3 regions of the Stenotrophomonas sp. 169 genome follow, and region 1 is predicted to be linked to each of the others. Evidence: predicted binding sites of a transcription regulator. Region 1 holds the regulator's gene; each other region holds the start of a gene.
The links. The regulator FliA, encoded in region 1, starts transcription of late flagellar genes. The targets are predictions, from matches to a motif close to TAAAGTTTNNCNNNCNNNGGCCGATAA.

Region 1 (5,015 bases):
CCGCAAGGACAGTGCACCCGTACAGGCAGCCGCACCGGCGCCGCGTCCGCGCACCGCCGCCGACGCGATGATCGCCGCGATGACCCGTCGCCGCGAGCCGGTCGCCGAGATCGAACCGGTGGCGGCGACCACGTCGGCCGTTGCGGCCCTGGCACGCGCAGCGGTGGGCGCGACGGGGCGTACGTTGAACAGCAGCGATGAGATCGTCATGCAGCGCGGCAGCGAAGGATTCGCGGCGACCCTGGCCCGTGCCGCCGGCGGTGCGCTGCACCGCGAAGCGCCGCAGCGTGTCAACGAACCGGCGCTGCCGGAGCAGATCTTTGCCCCGTTCGAACACGCACAGCCCGAACCGCGCCAGCAGGCCACCGCACCGCGCCCACTGCCGCCGCTGCCGCGCGCCTGGGTGGAAGACGAAGCCTTCGCCACCGAGCCGCCGGTCGTTGCCGCGCCGGTCATCCGCCCCCCGACCGTGCTGCCGCCGCCGCTGCCGATGGCCTTCGCTGCGCAGATGCCGATGATCGGTAGCGCCGAGCCACCCTCGGCGGACACCCTCCCGGCGCCGCAGACCCCCGCCGCCGCGGACACACTCTCGACGCCGCAGCCGCCTGCCGCCCTGGACATCTCCGCGGCCCCGCAGCCGCCTGCCGCCCTGGACATCTCCGCGGCCCCGCAGCCGCCTGCCGCCCTGGACACCTTGCCGGCGCCGACCTCCGGTAGCGCCGAGCCACGCTCGGCGGACACCCTGCCGGCCCTGCAGGTCGCCGAGGCCGTACAACCGGCGCGACCCATCGTCGCCCCGCCGACCCTCACCGTCATCGCCCGCGACGACGAAGAGATGCGCCACCTGCGCAACGAAGTCGCCGGCATGCGCCAGGTGATCGAACGCGAAATGCACCGCTTCACCGATGAGCGCCTGCGCGGCAATCCCGTGCGCGCCGCCGCGCTGGACCTGATGGACGAATATGGCTTCGATGCCGGCATCGCCCGCGACGTGGTGCTGCAGATCCCGCTGGAGACCGAAGCCCACCGCGGTCGCGGCCTGATGCTGGGCCTGCTCTCGCGCAAGCTGCCGATCTCGCCGGTCGACCCGCTGGAAGCAGGCGGTGTGATCGCGCTGGTCGGCCCCACCGGAGCCGGCAAGACCACCACCATCGCCAAGCTTGCCTCGCGCTTTGCCGAAAGCCACGCCCCGCGCGATGTCGCCCTGGTCACCACTGACACCACCCGTATCGGCGCCCGCGAGCAGCTGTACGGCTTCGGCCGCCAGCTCGGCATCGCCGTGCACGAGGCCAGCAGCGGCACCGACCTGGATCAGTTGCTGGAACGCCTGAAGGACTACAAGCTGGTGCTGATCGACACCGCAGGCGTCGGCCCGCGCGACCGCACCCTGGCCTCGCAGCTGCAGTGGCTGCGTGCCGCGCCGAAGGTCAGCACCCTGCTGGTGCTGCCGGCCAACACCAGCTTCGGCGACATGGACGAAGTGGTGCGCCGCTTCAGCGCCGCCAACCTGCAGGGCGTCGTGCTGAGCAAGCTGGACGAGACCGGTCGCTTCGGTACGGCCCTGTCGGTCGCCGTCGACCACCGCCTGCCGATCACCTGGGTGACCGATGGCCAGGACGTTCCTGAAGACCTGCACCGGGCCAGTGCGGCCAATCTTGTACTTCGCCTTGAAGATTTGCGCCGCGCGGCCGATATGCCCTGCAACCCGGAGTTGAACCATGCAGTCGCGTGAATACGCCAAGCTGACCACGACCTTCCCGTTGTCGGCCACCCGCAGCCAGCCGCTGGGCCCGGTCCGCACCATCGCCGTCACCGGCGGCAAGGGCGGCGTGGGCAAGACGAACGTTTCGGCCAACATGGCCGTGGCGCTCGCTGGCATGGGCAAACGCACGCTGCTGCTGGATGCCGACCTCGGCCTGGCCAACATCGACGTGATCCTCGGCCTGAAGCCGGAGTTCACCCTGGCCGACCTGATTGCCGGGCGCTGCACGCTGGAAGAAGTCATCATCGAGGGCCCCAACGGCGTGCTGGTGGTTCCGGCTGCATCCGGTCGGCGGCACATGGCCGAGCTGGCACCGGCCGAGCACGTCGGCCTGGTCAACGTGTTCTCCGAGCTGGAGCGCGACCTGGACGTGATGGTGGTCGACACGGCCGCCGGCATCACCGACGGCGTGCTGACCTTCTGCCAGGCCGCGCAGGACACCGTGGTGGTGGTCTGCGATGAGCCGGCCTCGATCACCGATGCCTACGCGCTGATCAAGGTGTTGTCGCGCGAACGCGGCGTGGATCGCATCCAGGTGGTGGCCAACATGGTGCGCGACCCCAACGAAGGGCGCGTGCTGTATGAAAAACTCAGCCGGGTCTGCGAGAAATTCCTCGCCGATGTCTCGTTGAACTACCTCGGCTGCGTGCCGCAGGATGACTGGCTGCGCATGTCCGTGCAGCGCCAGCAGCCGGTGGTGAAAGCCTATCCGTCCAGCCCGTCGGCGCTGGCGATCAACGAGATCGCCCGCCGCACCGCGCGCTGGCAGGCACCGACGGAGCCGCGCGGTGGCGTGGAGTTCTTCCTCGAACGCATCCTCAAGCAGCGGGGGGTGGTGGCATGAAAGGCGCCGCTCAATACCGCGAGGTGCAGCGCACGGCCGCAACCGAGTGCATCGCGCAGCATTCGGACCTGGTGCGGCGCATCGCCCACCACCTGGCCGCGCGACTGCCCGCCAGCGTCGAAATCGATGACCTGATCCAGGCCGGCATGATGGGCCTGATGGAAGCGTCGCGCAGCTACGACGCCGACCAGGGGGCCTCGTTTGAAACCTATGCTTCGATCCGCATCCGCGGTTCGATGATCGATGAGATCCGTCGCGGCGACTGGGTGCCGCGCTCGGTGCACCGCCGCGCCCGCGATGCCGCCTCGACCATCCGTCGCCTGGAGCAGACCACAGGTCGCGCCGCATCGGCCACCGAAGTGGCCGCGGCGATGGACATCCCGCTGCCGGAATACCTCCGGCTGATGGAAGATGCCTCGCGCGGCCAGGTGCTGAGCCTGGAATCGCGCATCGAAGACCAGGGCGAGCTGGATACCGTCGCCCAAGGCGGACCCACCCCGCAGCAGGTGCTGGAGCGCAGCCAGTTCGGCAGCGAGCTGGGCAAGGCCATCGGCCACCTGCCCGAGCGCGAACAGCTGGTGCTGTCGCTGTACTACGAACAGGAATTGAACCTTAAAGAGATCGGCGCAGTGCTCGGTGTGAGCGAGTCGCGGGTCTGCCAGATCCATGGCCAGGCGGTATTGCGCCTGCGTGGCCGACTGAAAGCCTTCGAGGCCGTTGACGCGGGCCTGGAAGCATAAGTACCCAAGAGGAATGAAGCTTTGAACAAGAACATGCGCATCCTGATCGTCGACGATTTCTCGACCATGCGTCGCATCGTCAAGAACCTGCTGGGCGACCTGGGCTTCAGCAACACCGCCGAGGCCGAGGATGGGCATGCCGCGCTGGCGTTGCTGCAGAGCCAGTCCTTCGACTTCGTGGTGACCGACTGGAACATGCCGGTCATGACCGGCATCGAGCTGCTGAAGGCCATCCGTGCCGACGCCAAGCTGAAGACCCTGCCGGTGCTGATGGTGACCGCCGAAGCCAAGCGCGAGCAGATCATCGAGGCGGCACAGGCCGGCGTGAACGGCTACATCATCAAGCCCTTCACCGCACAGACGCTGCAGGAAAAACTGGGCAAGATCTTCGAACGCCTGGCGGCGAGCGCTTGATGGACGTCGCCATGGACAAGGCGTGGCTGGTGCAGCGCCTGCAGGAAGCATTGGCCGCACTGGAAACCGGCGATGAAGCCGGCTGGCGTGTGCAGATCGATGCGCTGGCGGCGGCACGCACCCAGCCGATGATGGCCGGCCTGTCACGGTTGGCCCGCGAGCTGGGCCAGGCGCTGGGAGAACTGCCCACCGTGGGCCACGACGCCGATGCCGAAGAGCTCGACGATGCGTGTGCGCGCCTGGACCACGTGGTCACGATGACCGAGCAGGCCACCCACCGCACCTTGGATCTGACCGAGGAATGCCGTGCCCTGACCGCCCGCCTGGGCGAGGAGGCGCTGCCTGCACTGGAGCAGCAGCAGGCACTCGAGCGTATCCGCCACAACCTGACCGAGATCGCGCTGACCCAGAGTTACCAGGACCTGACCGGCCAGATCATCCGCCGGGTGGTGGGCATCGTGCGTCGCGTACATGAAGGCTTCGGTGCCCTGGGCCTGCCGCCGGAACTGCAGGCATCGCGCCAGCAGGGCCGCACTGAGCCGGCGCTGGCCGGACCGGCCGTGGCCGGCGTGGATCGCCACGCGGTGTCCCAGCTGGACGCCGACGACCTGCTGTCCGACCTGGGGCTCTGAGCATGAGTGGAATCGCCGACGACATCGCTGCGGACTTCATCATCGAGGCGCAGGAAATCCTGGATCGTCTCGGCGAGCAGCTGGTCACCCTGGAGCAGGACCCGCAGGACAGCCCCCAGCTCAATGCGGTGTTCCGGGGATACCACACGCTGAAAGGCGGTGCCGGCTTCCTCGGCATCCACGCCATGGTGGAGCTGTGCCATGCCGCCGAGGAAACCCTCGGCCTGGCGCGCTCCGGACAGGCCACGCTGCAGCCGCATCACTTCGATGCAGGCCAACAATCGCTGGACTATCTGCAGGCGATGCTGGATGCGGTGTCGGCCGGCGAAGAACCGGGCCATGCCCCGCCGGACCTGATCGCCCAGTTCGATGTCGGCGTGGCCCCCTCGCCTGCCGCGTCGGCCCCGCTGGCCGGCAATGACGCCGGTTCGGAAATGATCAGCGACGATGAGTTCGAGGCCCTGCTCGACCAGTTGCATGGCGGCGCCGCGCCCACGGCGGTCGCGCCCAAGGCCGACGATGGCATGATCAGCGAGGACGAGTTCGAGGCCTTGCTGGACCAGCTGCATGGCGGCGCTGTGCCGGGCAGTACACTCGCGCAGCAGGCGCCCGTTGCACAGGCG
Region 2 (5,015 bases), 880 kb from region 1:
CAGCTCATCAGGCTCGCCCTGGTGCCCCCACATGCGTGTCTTCGCTACCGGCGATATCGCGTTGACCACGATGTTGTCCGCACCCCCTTCGGCGGCCAGCACGTTGACCAGTCCGACAGCGGCCATCTTTGCCATCGCATAGCTGATCAGCCCCTGCTGCACATGCTGCGGATACAACGCCCGATCAGAGGTCGTCACCACGATGCGCCCTCCTCCATTGGCGCGCATGCTTGGCCATGCCGCCTGAGCCAACCACAGCGGCGCCTTGGCCGCGATAAGCAGCGTGTGCTCCAGCTGCGCTTCGTCTACGTCCTGCACCGGCTGGTAGGCCACCCAGCCCGCGTTGTGGATCAGGAAGTCCAGGCGCCCGTGCTGCTGCAGCACGTCGTCGACCAGTGCGTGGCACTGCGCGCGCGTGTTGATGGGCAGGCAGTGACTGCTGACCGTGCGACCTTGCGCCTGCAACTGCTCCGCTGCGCGGGAGATGCGGGTCGCATCGAGGCCTCTGCCATCGGTATCGGCACCTACATCGTGCATCGCGACCGTTGCGCCACGACCCGCCAGCAAACGCGCGTAAGCGAGCCCAAGGCCGCCTGCGGCGCCGGTGATGAGGCCAACCTGGCCTTGGAAAGAAACAGGGGTATGCATGCGTCCAGCCTGAACGACCGGATGAACAACGGCCAATACCGTTGTCTGCCAGCAGTGATACCCAACACGTATCAACGCTGCCCGCGCTAGCGGGACAATGCCTCGGTGCGGAACGCGGCCACGGTGCCCAGCAGCTGCGTTGCCTGTTCTTCCATGCTGCGCGCGGCCGCGGATGCCTCCTCGACCAGGGCCGCGTTCTGCTGGGTTCCCTCGTCGATGTGATCCACCGCCTGGTTGATCTGCACGATGCTTTCGCTCTGGTGTTGAGCGGCCGCGCTGATGCCGCGGATCAGATCGTTGACCCGCCGCACGCTCTGGACGATGTCGTCCATCGTGCGCTCTGCCCCCTGCGCCAGCGTGCTGCCGGCGCCGACCTTGCCGACCGAATCGCTGATGATCTGTTTGATCTCGCTGGCGGCGGTAGCCGACCGCTGCGACAACGACCGGATCTCCGATGCAACCACGGCGAATCCACGCCCGTGCTCGCCAGCACGCGCCGCTTCTACTGCAGCATTCAATGCCAGGATATTGGTCTGGAACGCGATGCCGTCGATCACGCCGATGATGTCGCCGATGCGATGCGAAGACGCCGCGATCAGCGACATGGTCGAGACCACGTCATGCACAGCTTGACCGCCCTGTTCGGCCACCCGCACCGTCGCGCCGGCCAACTCGCTGGCCTGCTGTGCGCTGTCTGCGGTCTGCCGCACGGCCGCGGTCAGGCCCTGCATCGATACGGCGGTTTCCTCCAGCGACGCTGCCTGCTGCTCGGTTCGCCGTGCCAGGTCATCGTTGCCTTCCGCGATCTCGCCTGCGCCCATCGCGACCGCATCCGCGGACGCCTTGATCCGCCCGATCATGCCGGCTATCGACTCCACCAGCAGGTTGATCCCTTGGCAAAGCTCGCCGATCGCGCCGCGCTTGCCGTTGAGGTCGATGCGGCGACTCAGGTCACCGCCCTGCGCGGCAGCGACCACGTCCCGCGTCTGGTCCACCGCCTGCTGCAGTGCCTGTGACTCCATCACCTGCGCCGTGATATCGCTTGCGTACTTGACCACCTTGAACGGCCGCCCATCCATGTCATGGATCGGGTTGTACGAGGCCTGGATCCACACCTCACGGCCGCCCTTGCCAAACCGACGATAGCGTCCCGCATCGTATTCGCCGCGCCCGAGTTTCTCCCAGAACTGGCGGTATTCGGCACTCTGGGCATAAACGGGGTCGGCGAACATGGAATGATGTTTGCCGCGTATCTCATCGAGCGAGTAGCCCGTGGTCTCCAGGAAGTTCTCGTTGGCGGTCTCGATACGCCCGTCCAGGCTGAACTCGATGACCGCCTGCGATTTGTTGATCGCGGCAAGCTGGCCCGCGACATCTGCGGCACGTTGCCGTTCTTCCGTGATGTCAGTGGCGAACTTCACCACTTTGCAGGGCGCGCCCTTGCTGTCGAAGACCGGGTTGTAGGACGCCTGGATCCATATTTCACGCCCGCCTTTGCCCACCCGCCTGTACTGACCCGTATCGACGTCGCCACGGCCCAGCTTCTCCCAGAAGGCTTTGTACGCTGCACTGCGCGCCTGCTCCGGCTCCATGAACATGGAATGGTGCCGGCCCTGGATCTCTTCCATCGTGTAGCCGAGGGTCGCCAGCACGTTGGCGTTGGCTTTCAGCACGGTGCCATCCAACCCGAACTCGATGACCGCCTGTACCCGGTGCAGTGCATCGACCTGCGCCTGCAGGTCCTGGTCCCTGCGCGCCGCCGCGTCCGCCGCCGCGTGCCGGGTGGCGGACGGTCGAAACAGAAAGGCAGAGAGGCGTGCGGGTACCCGGGTACCGACAGATGGGCTGGGCATTGCAGGGTCCTCGGGTCCAACAGGCTGAAGGGCTGGGCCGTGCAGATACACGGCAGGGCGACGCGGTGGCGTGGGGACGAACGAAGGCCGCAGCAGGGAGAGCAGAATGCTGCGAAGTTTGTAACGGCAGTTCGCAGATTACCTTGAGGATTAACTTTGAGACCCCGGTCACGATTATCGAGATATCCGAGAAATCAGTTTCTCACTGCATGCCCTGTTCCGCCCCTTACGCGTTGACGTCGACCACCGTGCGGCCCTGCACGCGCCCTTGCAACACGTCCGCCGCCAGTCCGGGAACGTCCGCCAGGCCGATCATCCGGGTGGTGCGGGCAAGCTTGTGCAGGTCCAGATCCGTGGCCAGTCGCGCCCAGGCCTGCTCGCGCGCGGCGTACGGCGCATTGACCGAGTCGATGCCAGCCAAGGTCACATTGCGCAGGATGAAGGGCAACACCGAACCTGGTAGATCCGCCCCCTGCGCCAGCCCGAACGCCGCCACGACGCCGCGATAGCGGATCTGGGCCAGCACATTGGCAAGCGTATGGCTGCCAACGGCATCAATGGCGCCGGCCCAGCGCTCCTTCGCGATGGGCGCTCCCGGCGCCGACAGCGTGGCGCGGTCGATGATCTCAGCGGCACCGAGTTCCTTCAGATACTCCGCTTCCTGCAGGCGCCCTGTCGACGCCACGACGCGATAACCGAGCCGGGACAACAGCGCGATCGCGATGGACCCGGCCCCGCCATTCGCCCCCGTCACCAGCACGTCGCCGTGGTCGGGCGTCAATCCACCGTGTTCCAGCGCCAGCACGGACAGCATCGCCGTATAGCCGGCCGTTCCGATCGCCATCGCATCCTGCGTGGAAAATGCCTCGGGGACCTTGACCAACCATTCCCCGGGTACGCGCGCTTTCTGTGAAAAACCGCCATGGTGGGTCTGGCTCAATCCCCAGCCGTTGACCAGTACGCGGTCACCCGCCGAGAAACCGGCATGGCCGGAGCTCTCCACGATGCCCGCCAGGTCGATGCCGGGAATCAACGGGAACTTACGGATCACCGGGGACCGTCCACTCAGGGCCAGCGCATCTTTGTAATTGACCGTCGAATACTCCACGGCAACGGTGACGTCACCGGGCATCAGGTCGTGGTCCTGTAGATCGACGATTTCAGTGTTGATGGTGTCGTTGTGTTGGCTGGCAAGCAGCGCTCTGAAACGCATGGGGATCTCCGGAGATGTGGGACCAGACGAGAGGGCGACTGCCCGCTGGACTGAGCAGAAACGACGGGATTCGCCTGGCCGGCACGTACAGTACGCCCACCCCAGAGCGTGCAGTGCGCGGCGTTATCCCCCTGTTACCGCGTCGTCCCATTGCGCGAGATGCAGCAGCACGCCCGCCGGGTCCCACACGTAGGTCACCACCGCCCCGTAAGGCTCAGCCCTCGGCGGCGCGACCCTTGCCTTGGGAAACGCGCCGGTAGCCAAGACATCCCGCACCGCAGTGAAACAAGCCGAAGCGTCCTCGACCGACACGTGGAGCATGGTGTTCTCGGCCCATTCCTTGGCGTAGTGTCCCTGCACGTAGAAACGCGATTCGCCTAGCCTGAACAGCACCAGGTCCGCACTGGACCACTCCAACACGCACCCCAACGCGGTGTAGAACGCCTGCGATATCGCGAAATCCTGTGCAGGAAGGAAGGTGCGCACGTCACGTGCCTGAAGGTTGATCATGTTTCGCCTCATCTGGCTTTAACCAATGATTGGTAGCGTCGAGCGTTGCTCGGCGAGCGTAGCGGAATCTTCACCTCAAGCGCCAAGCGACTCTGCATTCCACCGGAGCGCATCAACCAGCAGCGTGAATGCCAACGAGTTCTGGCGACGGCTCGGGAAGTAGAGGTGGAATCCGGGAAACGGCGGACACCAGTCACCCATTGCACGCACCAGTCGCTTGGTCTCAAGCGCCTCCGCCACGATCAGGTCGGGCACGCAGGCCAGACCGCGGCCCTGCAACGCGGCCTGCACGATCAGGCGGACGCTGCTCAGGGTCAACCGACCCGCTACCTGCACGTTCACGCTGCGGCCCGCTCTCTCGAACTCCCACGCATACAGCCCGCCCTGCGTCAGCAGCCGCATGTTGATGCAATCGTGCGCGGTGAGATCCTGTGGGGCGCGTGGCACGCCGTGCCGCCTGAAGTACCCCGGCGTGCCCACCACCGCCATGCGCAGCGGCGGTGTGATGGGCACCGCAATCATGTCCTTGGCCACCTGCTCGCCCAGCCGCACGCCGGCATCAAAGCCCTCGGCCACGATGTCGGTCAGGCCGGACTGGTCTGCGATCTCCACCTCGATGTCGGGGTACGCGTCCATCAGGGCCGCCACTTTGGGCCACAACACGAGCTCGCTGGCAGGGTCGCTGCTGTTGATCCGCAGTCGGCCACTGGGTCTGTCACGCAGCTCACCCAGATCGTGGATCGCCGTGTCTATGCTCGCGAAATGCGGTCCCACCTGCGCCAGCAGTCGCA
Region 3 (5,015 bases), 310 kb from region 1:
GACCGTGGGGGCGACCTGCGTCCGCATGGTGGCGGCCGCGTCGACACGGAAAGCTTCAGGGGAGGCTGGCCGCGGGACGTAGAGGTTGCGTCCGGCGGCGGCGGCTGACCGGGAGTGACAGCCACAACATAGTGGGCTTGGCCAATGCCGTCAACACAAGATGAGCGATTTTCCGGCGTTGCGACGATAGGTCGCAGCCTGCGTTGACCTGCTGTTGCAGGGATGGGTGGCACGCTGTCCCTCTGTTTCTACGTACCAAGGACTCACCATGCGCGCTGCCCTCCACGCCAGTTTCGGCGACCCGACATCCGTCCTGTCCGCCGCAGATCATGACCTGCCCGAGCCCGGCCCGGGCGAAGTCCGCATCCGCACCGTGCTCGCGCCCATCCACAACCACGATCTGTGGACGGTCCGCGGCAAGTACGGCTACAAGCCCACCCTGCCGGCCATTGGCGGCAGCGAGGGCCTGGGCACCATCGATGCGCTGGGCCAGGGCGTCGAAGGTTTGAAGATCGGCCAGCGCGTCGCCGCTGCATCGGTGCACGGCACCTGGGCCGAGGCGTTCATCGCGCCCGAACGGATGGTCATCCCGATGCCGGACAGCATCAGCGACGAAGTCGCCGCACAGCTGATCGCGATGCCGCTGAGCGCGCTGATGCTGCTGGAATTCCTCAAGGTGGAGCGCGGCCAGTGGATCGTGCAGAACACCGCCAACGGTGCAGTGGGCAAGAGCCTGGCCATGCTGGCCAAGGCGCGCGGCGTGAACGTCGTCAACTTGGTCCGCCGCGACGATGGCGTAGCGGAGCTGGAGGCCATGGGCATCCCGCATGTCGTGTCCACGACGTCGGACGGTTGGCAGGACGCGGTGCGTGGCCTGCTCGGCGAGGCATTGGCCGCGGCGGCCGTGGATTCGATTGGTGGCACGGCCAGCGGCGAGCTGCTGGGCCTGCTCGGCGAGGGCGGCACATTGGTGTCGTTTGGTTCGATGACCGGCGAACCGATGCAGATCCCGTCGGGCGATGTGATCTTCAAGCAGGCCACCGTCAAAGGCTTCTGGGGCAGCAAGGTCAGCCAGGCGATGGCCGTGGACGACAAGAAGCGGCTGGTGGGCGAACTGCTGAAGCGCGCGGCGGCGGGCGAGCTGCAGTTGCCGGTGCAGGCGGTGTTCTCGTTGGATGACATTGCCGACGCGGCAGCGGCCAGTCTGGCGTCCGGGCGCACCGGCAAGGTGCTGCTGCGCCCGTAATCGCGTCTGTCTCGCCGAGCATGGCGCGGCGCTACCGTCTCCGGGAGCTGTGATAGCGCCGAGCCATGCTCGGCGAGCGCACCGCGCGGCGCATCCTGCGCTACGCCCGCTGGCCGTCAGCCCGGAAACCTCACGCCGGTTCGGCGACTACACGCCTGGGCACGTTCGCCGTGCCAGCGGTACCGCGCAGGCGGAAGATCGCCACCGCCTGTTGCAGTTCGTGCGACTGCTCTTCCAGCGAACGCGCGGCCGCGTTCGCCTCTTCCACCAGGGCCGCATTCTGCTGGGTAGCTTCGTCCATCTGCACCACGGTCTGGCTGACCTGTTCGATGCCCGCGCTCTGTTCCTGCGAGGCGGCGGAGATCTCGGCCATGATGTCGGTCACCCGGTGCACCGAGCTGACGATTTCCTGCATCGTGCTGCCCGCCTGCCGTACCAGCGTCGCGCCCTGCTCCACCTGCTCCACGGAGTCATCGATCAGGCCCTTGATCTCGCGCGCGGCCGTGGCCGAACGCTGCGCCAACGCACGCACCTCGGTTGCGACGACGGCAAATCCCCGCCCCTGCTCGCCCGCCCGTGCCGCTTCCACGGCCGCGTTGAGCGCCAGGATGTTGGTCTGGAAGGCGATGCCATCGATCACCGAAATGATCTCGGCGATGCGCCGCGACGACACTTCGATGCCACTCATCGTCTGCACCACCTGCGCCACCACCTCGCCGCCCTGTGACGCTACCCCGGCCGTGCCCTGCACCAGCTGGTTGGCCTGGCGCGCATGGTCGGCGTTCTGGCGCACGGTGGAGGTCAGCTCTTCCATCGACGCCGCCGTTTCTTCCAGACTGGCAGCTTGCTGTTCGGTGCGCTGCGACAGGTCATCGTTGCCCGCCGCGATCTCGCCGGCCGCCGTGTTGATCATCGCACTGGCCTGCTGGATGCCGCCGACGATGCGTGTCAGCTGTTCCACCGTGGTATCTGCATCACGGCGCATCTGCGCGAAGACGCCGTGGAAATCGCCCTCCATCCGCGCCGTCAGGTCACCGCGGGCGATCGCCTGCAGCAGCCGCGAAAGCTCCGCCAGGTTGGCGTCAGTGGTCTGCATGAGGGTGTTGAGCCCTTCCACCATGCCGCGGAAGTCATGCGAGAAGCGCGAAGCATCGCCACGCTGGGTGAAGTCACCCGCCGCCGCGGCGTGCGCCAACTGCAGGATCTGTGTGTTGATGGCCTGCAGGTTGGCCTTGGTATCGCGCATGGCAGCGCTGATCAGTGCTTTCTCGCCCGGCAGGTCTTCCATGTCCGCACTCATGTCGCCCACGGCGTAGCAGGCCATCACCTGCACCAGGCGCTGCTGCACCGCCACGTGGCCGGCCACCAACGCGTTGGTACCGGCGATCATGCGACCGTACTCACCGGGGAATGCCGCCGCGTCCAGCCGGTAGCTGATCTGTCCCTCATCATGCCGCTCGGCCAGTTCCGACTGGGCAGTGATGACGGCGCGCAGCTGGTCCTGCATGCTGCCCATCGCGCCCAGCAGGCGCCCCACTTCATCATCACGCACCACGCTGATGCGGCTGTCCAGCTTGCCTTCGGCAACGGCCGCCGAGACATGCTCCGCCTCCGCCAGCGGCTTCAAGACCAGCCGCTGCAGCAACAGATACAGCGCGGCGCTCAGCAGCAACGCCGACAACAGGCCCACGGCCACGATCACCCACAGCAGTTCCCGGGCCTGCGCCATCACGTGCGAGGCAGGCACCGAAATACCCAGCGCGAAGACCTGCGGCGCAGAGCCCACGCGCAGCGGCACGAACACCTGCAGCTCTTTTTCACCATTGAAGTCGACCTCACCGCTCACCGTTTCCCCCTTGGCCACGGCGGCCAGCATCGCGCGGGTGGCGGCATCGTCGCGGACCTTGCCGACGTCCGCTGCGTTGCGGCTGGCCATCACCGAACCGGCCGGCGACAGCAGCGTGGCATGCCCCACGTCCATCGGGCGCATCGCGGCGATGCGCGCCTGCAGCGCGGCCAGGGTGAAGTCGACGGTCACCACACCCAGATAGCGATCGCCTTCGAGGATCGGCGTCGCCACCGTGGTCATCAAGGTGTCTTTGCCGGCCACGGGGTAGTAATACGGCTCCACCACGGCCTGGGCGCGGGTCTCGCGCGGCTTGAGGTTCCAGTCGCCGTCACCGGGCTTCTCGTAGTCCCTCAACGGTTCGCGCACCAGGGTACCGCTCTGCCAGGCCCACCACGTCATGAAGCGACCGCTGTCATCGTGGCCCTCGCTGCCGACGAAGTCCGCATCCTTGCCATCGAACGCGTCCGGCTCCCACAGCGTGCCCATGCCGAGCCATTGCGGATGCGCCTCGAGCTGGGCCCGGATCACCGCGTCGGCGGCCGTCCGGTCCAGGCTGCCCAAGGTGCGCTGCACGCGGAAGCTGTTGGCCAGTGACGTGCCGGTGTCGGCAGCCACTGCGATCTCGGCGGCGATGCGCTGCGCTTCCTGGCCGGACAGGTCCTTCAGCCGTGCCTGGGCGCTTTCCAGCAGCGCATCACTGCTGCGCCAGTAGCTGATGACGGCGGTGAAGCCGAAGCAGGCCAGGGCCAGCAGGCCGGTGCCCAGCATCAGGCGGCGGGCCACGCTGGGTCGGCGGGGGGAGCGGGGTGAGGGGGAGACGGCGCGCATCGTGAGGCTCGGAAGGGGGGCGGACAGCCTCTCTATCGACCTGCGTGGCACTTTCTTGACCATCTTCGGCGCTGCCGGCATCCCGCCGAGCGTGGCTCGGCGCTACAACGGCCTCCCGCTTCGGCGCTGCCGGCATCCCGCCGAGCGTGGCTCGGCGCTACAACGGCATCCCGCTTCGGCGCTGGCGGCATCTCGCCGAGCGTGGCTCGGCGCTACAACGGCCTCCCGCTTCGGCGCTGCCGGCATCCCGCCGAGCATGGCTCGGCGCTACAACGGCCTCTCGCAGAATCGTGGCGCGAACCGCGCGCCGGGGGCGGTAGCGCCGAGCCATGCTCGGCGAGCGCGCCGCGCGGCGCTCCCGGCGGCACGCTGCCCTGCCCGCACCCCGCACCCCGTGGCGCGTCAGCGGCTCAGGTGCAGGAACTGCACGTGCCGCTCGTACTGGCTGATGATGTCGTTGATGATCTGCTCGCGGCTGTAGTCCACCAGGTCGTAGTCCTGGCTGCCTTCGTACAGGTGCACCTCGGCGCGGTAGTAGCGACTGTTGCGTGCCTGGTGCGAGGCGAAGGACGGTACCCGGTAGCCGGTCAGGATGACCCGGTACTGGAAATCCTGCTGCTCACCGTGGTCCACCGCCAGCTCCATGTCACCCGAGTCGAAGCGGGTCGAGACGTCCCAGCCCTGCCCGCGCAGCTGCTCGGCTACATCCTCCATCGCCGGCTTCACATCGTCATCCATGAAGCGGTAGACCTGGTCGCGCACCGGGAAGTTGACCGCCTGCCCCAGCCGCTGGCGCCAACCCTGATGGTGCCTGCTGGCTCCGACCAGCGGCGAGGCACGGTACTGCAGCGCCCGCTTGCGATGGCCCTCATCGGCGAATGACCGCATCAGCCCCCACATCATCAGCAGCAGCACGGCGGAGAACGGCAGCGAAGCCAGCACCACCGCTGACTTCAGGGCGTCCATGTTGCCGGCCAGCAGCAGGCCCGCGGTGACCACGGCGGTCACTGCGCCCCAGAACACGCGCAGCCAGCGTGGGCCATCGTCTTCCGGCGCACCCCCGTGCGAGGACAGGGTCGACAGCACCACCGC

Region 2: ICJ04_RS13860 (methyl-accepting chemotaxis protein) is a predicted target of FliA. The motif match lies at 2,622-2,648, and genes of this name have one in related genera.
Region 3: ICJ04_RS18500 (methyl-accepting chemotaxis protein) is a predicted target of FliA. The motif match lies at 3,956-3,982, and genes of this name have one in related genera.

The regions. Positions count from the first base shown of each region.
Region 1 covers NZ_CP061204.1:2,321,150-2,326,164, forward strand. The annotation lists gene flhF (flagellar biosynthesis protein FlhF) at 1-1,732, shown strand, start outside; gene ICJ04_RS09995 (MinD/ParA family protein) at 1,719-2,606, shown strand; gene ICJ04_RS10000 (RNA polymerase sigma factor FliA) at 2,603-3,346, shown strand; gene cheY (chemotaxis response regulator CheY) at 3,368-3,760, shown strand; gene ICJ04_RS10010 (protein phosphatase CheZ) at 3,760-4,392, shown strand; gene ICJ04_RS10015 (chemotaxis protein CheA) at 4,395-5,015, shown strand, end outside.
Region 2 covers NZ_CP061204.1:3,197,998-3,203,012, forward strand. The annotation lists gene ICJ04_RS13855 (SDR family oxidoreductase) at 1-648, opposite strand, end outside; gene ICJ04_RS13860 (methyl-accepting chemotaxis protein) at 735-2,501, opposite strand; gene ICJ04_RS13865 (MDR family oxidoreductase) at 2,728-3,714, opposite strand; gene ICJ04_RS13870 (hypothetical protein) at 3,838-4,224, opposite strand; gene ICJ04_RS13875 (LysR family transcriptional regulator) at 4,300-5,015, opposite strand, start outside.
Region 3 covers NZ_CP061204.1:2,015,689-2,020,703, reverse strand. The annotation lists gene ICJ04_RS08675 (zinc-binding dehydrogenase) at 269-1,246, shown strand; gene ICJ04_RS18500 (methyl-accepting chemotaxis protein) at 1,377-3,923, opposite strand; gene betT (choline BCCT transporter BetT) at 4,326-5,015, opposite strand, start outside.